2 regions of the Streptomyces sp. NPDC045998 genome follow, and region 1 is predicted to be linked to the other one. Evidence: riboswitches for the same ligand, from Rfam matches in the RefSeq annotation. Region 1 holds a riboswitch; the other holds the start of a gene.
The links. Region 1 has a riboswitch for cobalamin ahead of cobN (cobaltochelatase subunit CobN). Riboswitches for the same ligand answer to the same signal wherever they lie in the genome.

Region 1 (5,756 bases):
CTTCCGTGCGCTCGCCGGACATGAACGCCCGCTCCACGTACCGGGCGTCCTCCAGCCGGCCCGCCCGCTCCAGCGCGCGCCGCACCGTGGGGAAGGTCCGGCCGAGCTTCATCACGACCGCCGAGTCCGTGGCCGCGAGCCGCGCCGTCAGCTCGTCCTCCGGCAGCGTGCCGGGGATGATCGTCAGCACCTCCTCGGCCTCGCACAGCGGCTCACCGAGCCGCGCCGCCGCCGCGCTCACCGACGTGACGCCCGGGATGACCTCGGTGTCGTAGCGGTGCGCCAGGCGCTTGTGCATGTGCTGGTACGAGCCGTAGAAGAGCGGGTCGCCCTCCGCCAGGACCGCGACCGTGCGGCCGGCGTCCAGGTGGGCGGCGAGCCGGGCCGACGCCTCCTCGTAGAAGTCGTTCAGCGCGCCCCGGTAGCCGCCCGGGTGGTCGGTGGTCTCCACCGTCAGCGGGTACATCAGCCGCTCTTCGATCTGGTCCTCGCGGATGTGTTCCGCCGCGATGGACCGGGCGATCGACCGGCCGTGGCGCGCGCAGTGGTACGCGATCACGTCGGCGGCCGCGATGGCCTTCACCGCCGCCACCGTCATCAGATTCGGGTCGCCGGGCCCCAGCCCGACCCCGTACAGCTTCCCGCTCATGCCTGGATCTCCGCCTCGTGCGCGATCGCGTTGATCGCCGCCGCCGCCATCGCGCTGCCGCCCCGCCGGCCCCGGACCACCAGGGACTCCAGACCGGGGAAGGCCGCCAGCGCGTCCTTCGACTCGGCCGCGCCGATGAAGCCGACCGGGATGCCGAGCACCGCCGCGGGGCGCGGCGCGCCCGCGTCGATCATCTCCAGGAGCCGGAAGAGCGCGGTCGGGGCGTTGCCTATCGCGACGACCGACCCCTCCAGGCGGTCGCGCCACAGCTCCAGCGCGGCGGCGCTGCGCGTGGTGCCCAGCTCGGCGGCGAGGGCCGGCACGGACGGGTCGGAGAGCGTGCAGACCACGTCGTTTCCGGCGGGCAGCCGCTTGCGCGTGACACCGCTCGCGACCATCTGCGCGTCGCAGAGGATCGGCGCCCCGGCGCGCAGCGCCTCGCGGGCGCGGGCGACGACGTCGGGCGTGTAGGCGAGGTCGCGGACGAGGTCGACCATGCCGCAGGCGTGGATCATCCGCACGGCGACCTGGCTCACGTCGGCCGGCAGGCCCGCGAGATCCGCCTCGGCGCGGATCGTGGCAAAGGACTGGCGGTAGATCTCCGCCCCGTCCTTCTCGTAGTCGAACACTCTGCTCTCGCTCATCTCGTCGGTCCTTGTACGGTCACGGTCGTCTGGTACGCGCCTTCGGCGGTCGCCACCACGTCCACCCACGCGACGCCTTGGGGATGGCCGCACCGGCGCGCGCAGCCCGACCAGTGGACCGGCAGGCCGCCGTCCACCGGGCGCGCGTCCGCCCGTACGTCGGCCAGGGCCTTCGCGCAGCCCGGCCGGCCCGTGCAGGCGGTCACGCCGGCCCACGGCGAGTCGGCGCGCGTGAGGAACCCGGCCCGGTCCAGCGCGCGCAGCCGCTCCTCCGCGGCCGCCCGGTCCGGGAAGCCCGGCAGTACGAAACCGCGCCACGGCGTGACCCGCACCTCCTGGGCCGGCAGCAGCGCCCGGAACTGCGCCGTCGTCACCCGGCCCAGCCGGGCCAGCACCGAGACCGTGTCCTCGCCGAGCACCCCGGGCGCGAGAGGTGCGCCCGCCGGGACCACGGCGTCCCGCACGGGCTCCGCCGCGATCGACGCCTGCCGCAGGTGTCCCGCCACGTCCACGTCCTGCCCCGCCGGCAGCTCCCGCACCCGCCACGCGCCCGTGCCCGCCTCCCGGGCCGCCGCGAGGAACGCCTCCGCCGCCGCCAGCGCGGCCCGCGGCGCGTCGGCGCCCGCGACCCGGTACGCGCCCGGGCCGCCGGCCCGCACGAGAGCCGTGCCCGCCGGTTCTGCGAGCAACGTCACATCCGGGGCCAGCGCCGCCACATCCCCCCGGCCGTCGTCCACGGCGAACAGGAAGCGCCCGGACAGCTCCAGCGTCCACTCCTCGGCGCACAGCAGCGCGTCCAGGCGCGCGGCCCACGCCCGCACCTCCGGGCGGGCGAGCGGCGAGACGACCATGTTCCGTACGCGCTCGTGCCGTTCGGACTCCGGCAGCAGCCCGGCGTCCCGCAGCAGCTCCGCGAGGCCGAGCCCGCAGCCCTCGCCGAGGCCCCGCAGTTCGAGGTTGCCGCGCGAGGTGAGGGAGAGGTGCCCGTCGCCGAGCCGGTCCGCCGCGTCGGCCAGCGCCAGGATCTGACGAGGCGTCAGTACGCCGGTGGGGATGCGCAGTCGGGCCAGCGCACCGTCGTCGGCCCGGTGCAGCCGCAGCGCGCCGGGGCAGGCGTCACCACGGTCGCGTACGCGGTCACGGTCACGGTCCCGCGCGCTGTCCCGTATGTGAGCTTCGCCCCGGTCCTGAGGCATGGGTGGGCTGGGCGGCATGGCGGCGAGCATACGCGCAGCCTCTACTATGCAGACGGCACAGGGTCCCAGGGCCCTAGGGAGGAAGCCCGGTGGGAATCCGGCGCGGTCCCGCCACTGTGAGTCCGCCGACGACTCCGCCGACGACTCCGCCGACAACGGAGACGACGGAGACGACGGAGACGACGGACGAGTCAGGAACTCCCGCCACCCACGACCACCCGGGGCGAGGACACCCCGAGGAAGGCCCGGCACGCCGTGATCCTGCTGCTGTCGCACTCCGACACCGACCTGCTGAGCGCCCGCGCGGCCGAAGGCCCGGTCGCGTACCGGTTCGCCAACCCCGCCCGGCTCGCTGCGAATGGGGGTACCTCCCATGCCGAAGGCGATGGGGGAGACCTGCCCGGGCTGCTGGACGGCGCCGACCTCGTCGTCGTACGCCTCCTCGGCGGCATCCGCGCCTGGGAGGAGGGCCTCGACGCCCTGCGCGCGAGCGGCAAGCCGCTGGTCGTGCTGACCGGCGAACAGGCCCCCGACGCCCAGCTCATGGAGACCTCCACCGTCCCCATCGGCATCGCGGCCGAGGCGCACGCCTACCTCGCCCACGGCGGCCCGGACAACCTGGAGCAGCTCGCCCGCTTCCTGTCCGACACGGTCCTCCTCACCGGCCACGGCTTCGAGCCGCCGGCCGCCGCGCCCACCTGGGGCCCCCTGGAGCGCGAGAACCGCACCACGACCGGCCCGACGGTCGCCGTGCTGTACTACCGCGCCCACCACATGAGCGGGAACACCGCCTTCGTCCACACCCTGTGCGACGCCATCGAGGACGCGGGCGGCCAGGCGCTGCCCCTCTACGTGGCGTCCCTGCGGGCCCCCGAGCCCGAGCTGCTGGACACCCTGCGCACCGCCGACGCCGTCATCACCACCGTCCTCGCCGCCGGCGGCACCAAGCCCGCCGAGGCCCAGGCCGGCGGCGACGACGAGTCGTGGGACGCGGGCGCGCTCGCCGCCCTCGACGTACCGATCCTCCAGGCGCTGTGCCTGACGAGCCCGCGCTCCGCCTGGGAGGAGAACGACGAGGGCCTCTCGCCGCTCGACGCCGCCAGCCAGGTCGCGGTACCCGAGTTCGACGGGCGGCTCATCACGGTGCCGTTCTCCTTCAAGGAAATCGACGCCGACGGCCTGCCGGCGTACGTCGCCGACGCCGAGCGCGCCGCGCGCGTCGCCGGGATCGCCGTGCGCCACGCCAAGCTGCGCCACATCCCGAACGCCGACAAGCGCCTGGCGCTGGTCCTCTCCGCGTACCCCACCAAGCACTCCCGCATCGGCAACGCCGTCGGCCTCGACACCCCCGCCTCCGCCGTCGCGCTGCTGCGCCGACTGCGCGAGGAGGGCTACGACTTCGGCACGGACGAGGTCCCCGGCCTGGCCTCCGGCGACGGCGACGAGCTGATCTACGCGCTCATCGAGGCCGGCGGCCACGACCAGGAGTGGCTCACCGAGGAGCAGCTGGCCCGCAACCCGGTCCGCATCCCGGCCGCCGACTACAAGCGCTGGTACGCCACCCTCCCCGAGGAGCTCCGCGAGGGCGTCGAGCGGCACTGGGGCCCGCCGCCCGGCGAGATGTTCCTCGACCGCTCCCGTACCGCCGAAGGCGACCCAGACGGCGATATCGTCCTCGCCGCCCTGCGGCGCGGGAACCTGCTCATCCTCATCCAGCCGCCGCGCGGCTTCGGCGAGAACCCGATCGCGATCTACCACGACCCCGATCTGCCGCCGTCGCACCACTACCTGGCCGCGTACCGCTGGATCGCCACCCCGGCCGCCGACGGCGGCTTCGGGGCGGACGCCATGGTCCACCTCGGCAAGCACGGCAACCTGGAGTGGCTGCCCGGCAAGAACGCCGGCCTGTCCGCCGCCTGCGGCCCCGACGCCGCGCTCGGCGACCTGCCGCTGATCTACCCGTTCCTCGTCAACGACCCGGGCGAGGGCACCCAGGCCAAGCGCCGCGCCCACGCCACGCTCATCGACCACCTGGTGCCGCCGATGGCGCGCGCCGAGTCGTACGGCGACATCACGCGCCTGGAGCAGCTGCTCGACGAGTACGCGCAGATCTCCTCCATGGACCCGGCCAAGCTGCCCGCCATCCGCGCCCAGATCTGGACGCTGATCCAGGCCGCCCGGCTCGACCACGACCTGGGCCTGGAGGACCGGCCGGACGACGACGGCTTCGACGACTTCCTGCTCCACGTCGACGGCTGGCTCTGCGAGGTCAAGGACGCGCAGATCCGCGACGGCCTGCACGTGCTGGGCGGCGCCCCGACCGGCCCCGAGCGCGTCAACCTGGTCCTCTCCATCCTCCGCGCCCGCCAGATCTGGGGCGGCACGCAGTCCCTGCCCGGCCTGCGCGAGGCCCTCGGCCTCGACGAGTCCGCCGCCACCCGCACCACCGCCGACGACGCCGAGGAGAAGGCCCGCGCGCTGGTCGAGGCGATGGAGGCCGCCGACTGGAACCCGGCCGCCGTCGCCCGGGTGGCCGAGGGCCACGGCCCGGACGTGGCGCGGATCCTCGACTTCGCCGCCCGCCAGGTCGTCCCGCGCCTCGCCGCCACCACCGACGAGCTCGACAACGCCGTCCACGCCCTGAACGGCGGCTTCGTCCCGGCCGGCCCCTCCGGTTCCCCCCTCCGGGGCCTGGTCAACGTCCTGCCAACCGGCCGCAACTTCTACTCCGTCGACCCCAAGGCCGTCCCCTCCCGCCTCGCCTGGGAGACCGGCCAGGCCCTCGCGGACTCGCTGCTCCAGCGCTACCGCACCGACAACGGCGACTGGCCCACCTCCGTCGGCCTGTCCCTGTGGGGTACGAGCGCGATGCGCACCGCCGGCGACGACGTCGCCGAGGCGCTCGCCCTCCTCGGCATCCGGCCCGTCTGGGACGACGCCTCGCGCCGCGTCACCGGCCTGGAGCCCATCCCGCTCGCCGAGCTGGGCCGCCCGCGCGTCGACGTGACGCTGCGCATCTCGGGCTTCTTCCGGGACGCCTTCCCGCACACCATCGGGCTGCTGGACGACGCCGTGCGCCTCGCCGCCTCGCTCGACGAGCCGGCCGAGGACAACTACGTACGGGCCCACGCGCAGGCCGACCTCGCCGAGCACGGCGACGAACGCCGCGCCACCACCCGCATCTTCGGCTCCCGGCCGGGCACGTACGGCGCGGGCATCCTCCAGCTGATCGACTCGCGCGACTGGCGCACCGACGCCGACCTCGCC
Region 2 (5,756 bases), on a different contig from region 1:
ACACCGAGGACATGCGCGCCCAGGGCCTCGAACCCACCTCGCAGCTCCTGGACATCGGGTACGTCACGGCCGACGACACCCTCGCCGGGCTGCTCGACATCTCGGCCGGCGGCCGCGTGCTGCGCATCGAGCGGCTGCGGCTGGCGAGCGGCGAGCCGATGGCCATCGAGACGACGCACCTGAGCGCGAAGCGCTTCCCCGCGCTGCGGCGGTCGCTGGTCAAGTACACCTCGCTGTACACGGCACTGGCGGAGGTCTACGACGTCCGGCTCGCGGAGGCCGAGGAGACCATCGAGACCTCGCTGGCCACGCCGCGCGAGGCCGGGCTGCTCGGTACGGACGTGGGCCTGCCGATGCTGATGCTGTCGCGCCACTCGCTGGACGAGGACGGCAAGCCGGTGGAGTGGGTGCGCTCGGTGTACCGGGGCGACCGGTACAAGTTCGTGGCGCGACTGAAGCGCCCGAACGACTGACGGCGAACGCCCGCCGCGGCGACGACGCGGACGAGGTACGAGGGGGGCCGGCGCCGCGCGCGCCGGCCCCTCCCGTCGTCTTCCCGCCCGCTCCAGGACACCTTGCAACGCCCCGCAATGCCCGCCCGAGACACGTCCGTTATGCGGACTGGGGTTCCATGGGGCGGGACGGTCCCTTAGATTGCGTGCGCATGACGCCAGGTGATCAGTGAGGGGACGGAACGCCGTATGACACAGGAGAAACAACCAGTGGTCACCCCCGTGCGGGTGGTGGTGGCGCTCTGCCTGTTCGCGCCCTTCGTCGCGATGCTCTGGGTCAGCTCGTACGCGAAGGTCGAGCCGAAGCTCGCGGGGATCCCGTTCTTCTACTGGTACCAGATGGCCTGGGTCGTCATATCGACCGTGTTGACGATGGTGGCGTACAAGCTGTGGCACCGTGACCAGCGGTCCCGCAAGGGGGGTGCGTCGCAGTGAAGGACGGCGTGAACGGCGTCGCGCTCGCCGTCTTCATCTTCTTCTTCCTGGCCGTCACGGTGATGGGCTTCATGGCCTCCCGCTGGCGCAAGGCCGAGAACGAGCACAGCCTGGACGAATGGGGCCTGGGCGGCCGGTCGTTCGGCACCTGGATCACCTGGTTCCTGCTGGGCGGCGACCTCTACACGGCGTACACCTTCGTCGCCGTCCCGGCGGCGATCTACGCGGCGGGCGCGGCGGGCTTCTTCGCCGTCCCGTACACGATCCTCGTCTACCCGCTGATCTTCACCTTCCTGCCGCGCCTGTGGTCGGTGTCGCACAAGCACGGCTACGTCACCACCTCGGACTTCGTGCGCGGGCGGTTCGGTTCGAAGGGCCTGTCGCTGGCGGTGGCCCTGACCGGCATCCTCGCCACCATGCCGTACATCGCGCTCCAGCTCGTCGGCATCCAGGCGGTGCTGGACGTGATGGGCGTGGGCGGCGGCGAGACCACGCACTGGTTCATCAAGGACCTGCCGCTGCTGATCGCGTTCGGCGTCCTCGCGGCGTACACGTACTCCTCCGGGCTGCGCGCGCCCGCGATGATCGCCTTCGTCAAGGACACGCTGATCTACATCGTCATCGCGGTGGCGATCATCTACATCCCCATCAAGCTGGGCGGCTTCGACGAGATCTTCAGCAAGGCCGGCGAGGCGTACGCGCAGATCAACCCGGCGACCGACAAGCCGCGCGGCGCCCTGGTGCCGGGCGAGATGGGCCAGTGGGGTTACGCGACCCTCGCGCTCGGCTCGGCGCTGGCGCTCTTCATGTACCCGCACTCGATCACGGCGACGCTCTCCTCGCGCAGCCGTGACGTGATCCGCCGCAACACCACGATCCTGCCGCTGTACTCGCTGATGCTGGGTCTGCTGGCGCTGCTCGGCTTCATGGCGATCGCGGCGGGCGTGAAGGTGCAGAACGGCCAGCTGGCCATCCCGCAGCTGTTCGAGAACATGTTCCCGGACTGGTTCGCGGGCGTCGCCTTCGCGGCCATCGGCATCGGCGCGCTGGTCCCCGCGGCCATCATGTCCATCGCCGCCGCCAACCTCTTCACCCGCAACATCTACAAGGACTTCCTGAAGCCGGACGCCACCCCGGAGCAGGAGACCAAGGTGTCCAAGCTGGTGTCGCTGCTGGTGAAGGTGGGCGCGCTGGCCTTCGTCCTCACCATGGACAAGACCGTCGCCATCAACTTCCAGCTGCTGGGCGGCATCTGGATCCTCCAGACCCTGCCGGCGCTGGTGGGCGGCCTGTTCACCCGCTGGTTCCACCGCTGGGCGCTGCTCGCCGGCTGGGCGGTCGGCATGGTCTACGGCACGGCCGCCGCGTACGGCGTCGCCAGCCCGACCCAGAAGCACTTCGGCGGCTCGTCCGCCGAGATCCCCGGCATCGGCGAGATCGGCTACATCGGCCTCACGGCCTTCGTCCTCAACGTCCTGGTCGTGGTCGTCCTCACCTTCGTCCTCAAGGCCGTCAAGGCCCCGGAGGGCATCGACGAGACCTCGCCGGAGGACTACACGGCGGACGCGGGCGACCCGGGCGTCCAGGTGGAGCTCCCCAAGGCCACGGCGGGCTCGGGCCACTGACCCATCCGCGTACGACGGGCCGTCGCGCCTCCCTCACGGAGGCGCGGCGGCCCGCTTCGTTGTGCACTCTGGCCCCATGGACATCACCATCAGGGCGGTACGGCCGGAGGAGCACGCGGCGCTGGGCGAGCTCACGGCGCAGGCGTACCTCGCCGACGGGCTGCTGGCCTTCGCCGACAGCGACGAGTATCTGATCGAACTGCGGGACGTGGCCGGGCGGGCCGCCGGCGCCGAGGTCCTCGTGGCCGTGGAGCGGGGCGGCGTGGAGCCGGACGCCGTGGAGCCGGGCGCGCCCGGCCGGGGCGAGCGGCTGCTGGGCGGCGTGACGTTCGCCCCGGGCGGCGGGCCCCTGGCCGAGCTGGCGGGGAACGGCGAGGCCGAGATCCGGATGCTCGCGGTCGCGCGCGAGGACCGGCGGCGCGGCGCCGGGGAGGCGCTCGTCCGGGCGTGCGTGGAGCGGGCACGGGCGGCGGACGGCTGCCGCCGGGTGGTGCTCTCCTCCCAGCAGGCGATGCGGACCGCGCACCGCGTGTACGAGCGGCTGGGGTTCGTACGCACCCCGGAGCGCGACTGGACGCCGGTCCCGGGGGTGACGCTGCGTACGTACGCGCTCGACCTCTGACCGGCGCGTCTTGTGGTGGCCGACACAAGATGTGGGGGGTGGCTCAGCGGCCGCCCCCCACATGTATGCTCATCTCGCTGTCGTCGCAGGGGAATCCGGTGCGAATCCGGAACTGTCCCGCAACGGTGTGTTGGTGTGCCTTTGGGCACCCACGAGTCCGAGCACCTGCCGGCAGCGCGCCCGGACCGTCCGGCCCGGGTGCCCAGACGTCCGGGCCTCGCGGAATGGGCCGGTGGACGCGGATACGTGCGCCCCCGTGCCGGAGGCGCCCCGCTCTGCCGTGCCCCGCCGCCGGTGGCCCCGAGCCGAGCGAGGGAGAGCCCCACGTGACCATCGCGCCAGCCGATCCGGTGTCAGCGAGCCAGAGCGACGGGAACGACGCGGGCGACGGTCCCGGGACCGTCCTGCTGCGCACCCTGACCGACCTGACCGCCGACCTCCCCGACACCGACCCCGGCCGGGTCGCCGCCGCCGCGCTGCGCGGCCGGCACGCCGGCTCGGACGAGGCGGAGCTGCGGGAGCTCGCCACCGAGGCGGCCGCCGGGCTGATCGCCGAGGACCCGGCGTACTCGCGGCTCGCGGCCCGGCTGCTGACCATCGGCATCGCGGCGGAGGCGGCCTCGCAGGGGGTCACGTCGTTCTCCGGCTCCGTCGCCGTGGGGCACCGCGAGGGGCTGATCGCCGACCGCACCGCCGACTTCGTCCGCGTCCACCGCGAGCGGCTGGACGGGCTGGTCGACCCGGCGGCCGACGACCGGTTCGGCTACTTCGGGCTGCGGACGCTCTACTCCCGCTACCTGCTGCGCCACCCGATCACGCGCAAGGTCATCGAGACGCCGCAGCACTTCCTGCTCCGGGTGGCGGCCGGGCTGGCCGAGGACGACAGCGTCCGCGCGCTGGACGAGGTCGCGGCGCTGTACGGCCTGATGAGCCGCCTCGACTACCTGCCCTCCTCCCCCACGCTGTTCAACTCCGGTACGCGCCACCCGCAGATGTCGTCGTGCTACCTGCTGGACTCGCCGCTGGACGAGCTGGACTCGATCTACGACCGCTACCACCAGGTGGCGCGGCTCTCGAAGCACGCGGGCGGCATCGGCCTGTCGTACTCGCGCATCCGCGCCCGCGGCTCGCTGATCCGGGGCACGAACGGGCACTCCAACGGCATCGTGCCGTTCCTGAAGACCCTCGACGCCTCCGTCGCGGCCGTGAACCAGGGCGGGCGGCGCAAGGGCGCGGCCGCCGTGTACCTGGAGACCTGGCACGCGGACATCGAGGAGTTCCTGGAGCTGCGCGACAACACCGGCGAGGACGCCCGGCGCACCCACAACCTCAACCTCGCGCACTGGATCCCGGACGAGTTCATGCGCCGGGTCAACGCCGACGCCGCGTGGTCGCTGTTCTCGCCGGCGGACGTGCCCGAGCTGGTCGACCTGTGGGGCGAGGAGTTCGACGCCGCCTACCGCGCCGCCGAGGCCAAGGGACTGGCCCGCAAGACCATGCCGGCCCGTGACCTGTACGGGCGGATGATGCGGACCCTCGCCCAGACCGGCAACGGCTGGATGACGTTCAAGGACGCCTCGAACCGTACGGCCAACCAGACCGCCGAGCCCGGCACGGTCGTCCACTCCTCGAACCTCTGCACCGAGATCATCGAGGTGACGAACGACGGCGAGACGGCCGTCTGCAACCTCGGCTCGGTCAACCTGGGCGCCTTCGTCAACGGCGGGGACATCGACTGGGAGCGGCTCGACGCGACCGTCCGCACCGCCGTGACCTTCCTGGACCGGGTCGTGGACATCAACTTCTACCCGACCGAGCAGGCCGGGCGTTCCAACGCCAAGTGGCGGCCGGTCGGCCTGGGCGCGATGGGCCTCCAGGACGTCTTCTTCAAGCTGCGCCTGCCGTTCGACTCCCCCGAGGCGCGCACCCTGTCCACGCGCATCGCCGAGCGGATCATGCTGGCGGCGTACGAGGCCTCCGCCGACCTGGCCGAGCGCAACGGCCCGCTGCCCGCCTGGGAGCAGACCCGCACCGCGCGCGGTGTGCTGCACCCCGACCACTACGACACCGAGCTCACCTGGCCGAAGCGGTGGGCGGCCCTGCGCGAGCGCGTCGCCGCCGTCGGCATGCGCAACTCGCTGCTGCTCGCCATCGCGCCGACCGCGACCATCGCCTCGATCGCCGGTGTGTACGAGTGCATCGAGCCGCAGGTCTCCAACCTCTTCAAGCGCGAGACGCTGTCCGGCGAGTTCCTCCAGGTCAACTCGTACCTGGTGGAGGACCTGAAGCGGCTGGGCGTCTGGGACGCGCAGACCCGTGAGGCGCTGCGCGAGTCCAGCGGCTCGGTACAGGGCTTCTCCTGGGTGCCGGAGGAGATCCGCACGCTGTACCGCACGGCGTGGGAGATCCCGCAGCGCGGCCTGATCGACATGGCGGCGGCCCGTACGCCGTTCCTGGACCAGTCGCAGTCGCTGAACCTGTTCATGGAGACGCCCACCATCGGCAAGCTGTCGTCGATGTACGCGTACGCCTGGAAGCAGGGCCTGAAGACGACGTACTACC

Region 2: it holds a riboswitch for cobalamin, as region 1 does, so the genes downstream of both, AC07FJ_RS11560 (ribonucleoside-diphosphate reductase subunit alpha) here and cobN (cobaltochelatase subunit CobN) in region 1, are expected to answer to the same signal.

What each region holds. Positions count from the first base shown of each region.
Region 1 covers NZ_JBWKLJ010000004.1:362,154-367,909, reverse strand. Annotated here, with positions in the region: gene AC07FJ_RS14770 (precorrin-2 C(20)-methyltransferase) at 1-649, opposite strand, end outside; gene AC07FJ_RS14765 (precorrin-8X methylmutase) at 646-1,293, opposite strand; gene AC07FJ_RS14760 (cobalamin biosynthesis protein CobG) at 1,290-2,519, opposite strand; cobalamin riboswitch at 2,568-2,690, shown strand; gene cobN (cobaltochelatase subunit CobN) at 2,745-5,756, shown strand, end outside.
Region 2 covers NZ_JBWKLJ010000003.1:570,769-576,524, forward strand. Annotated here, with positions in the region: gene AC07FJ_RS11540 (GntR family transcriptional regulator) at 1-473, shown strand, start outside; gene AC07FJ_RS11545 (DUF3311 domain-containing protein) at 702-947, shown strand; gene mctP (monocarboxylate uptake permease MctP) at 944-2,572, shown strand; gene AC07FJ_RS11555 (GNAT family N-acetyltransferase) at 2,649-3,194, shown strand; cobalamin riboswitch at 3,259-3,381, shown strand; gene AC07FJ_RS11560 (ribonucleoside-diphosphate reductase subunit alpha) at 3,521-5,756, shown strand, end outside.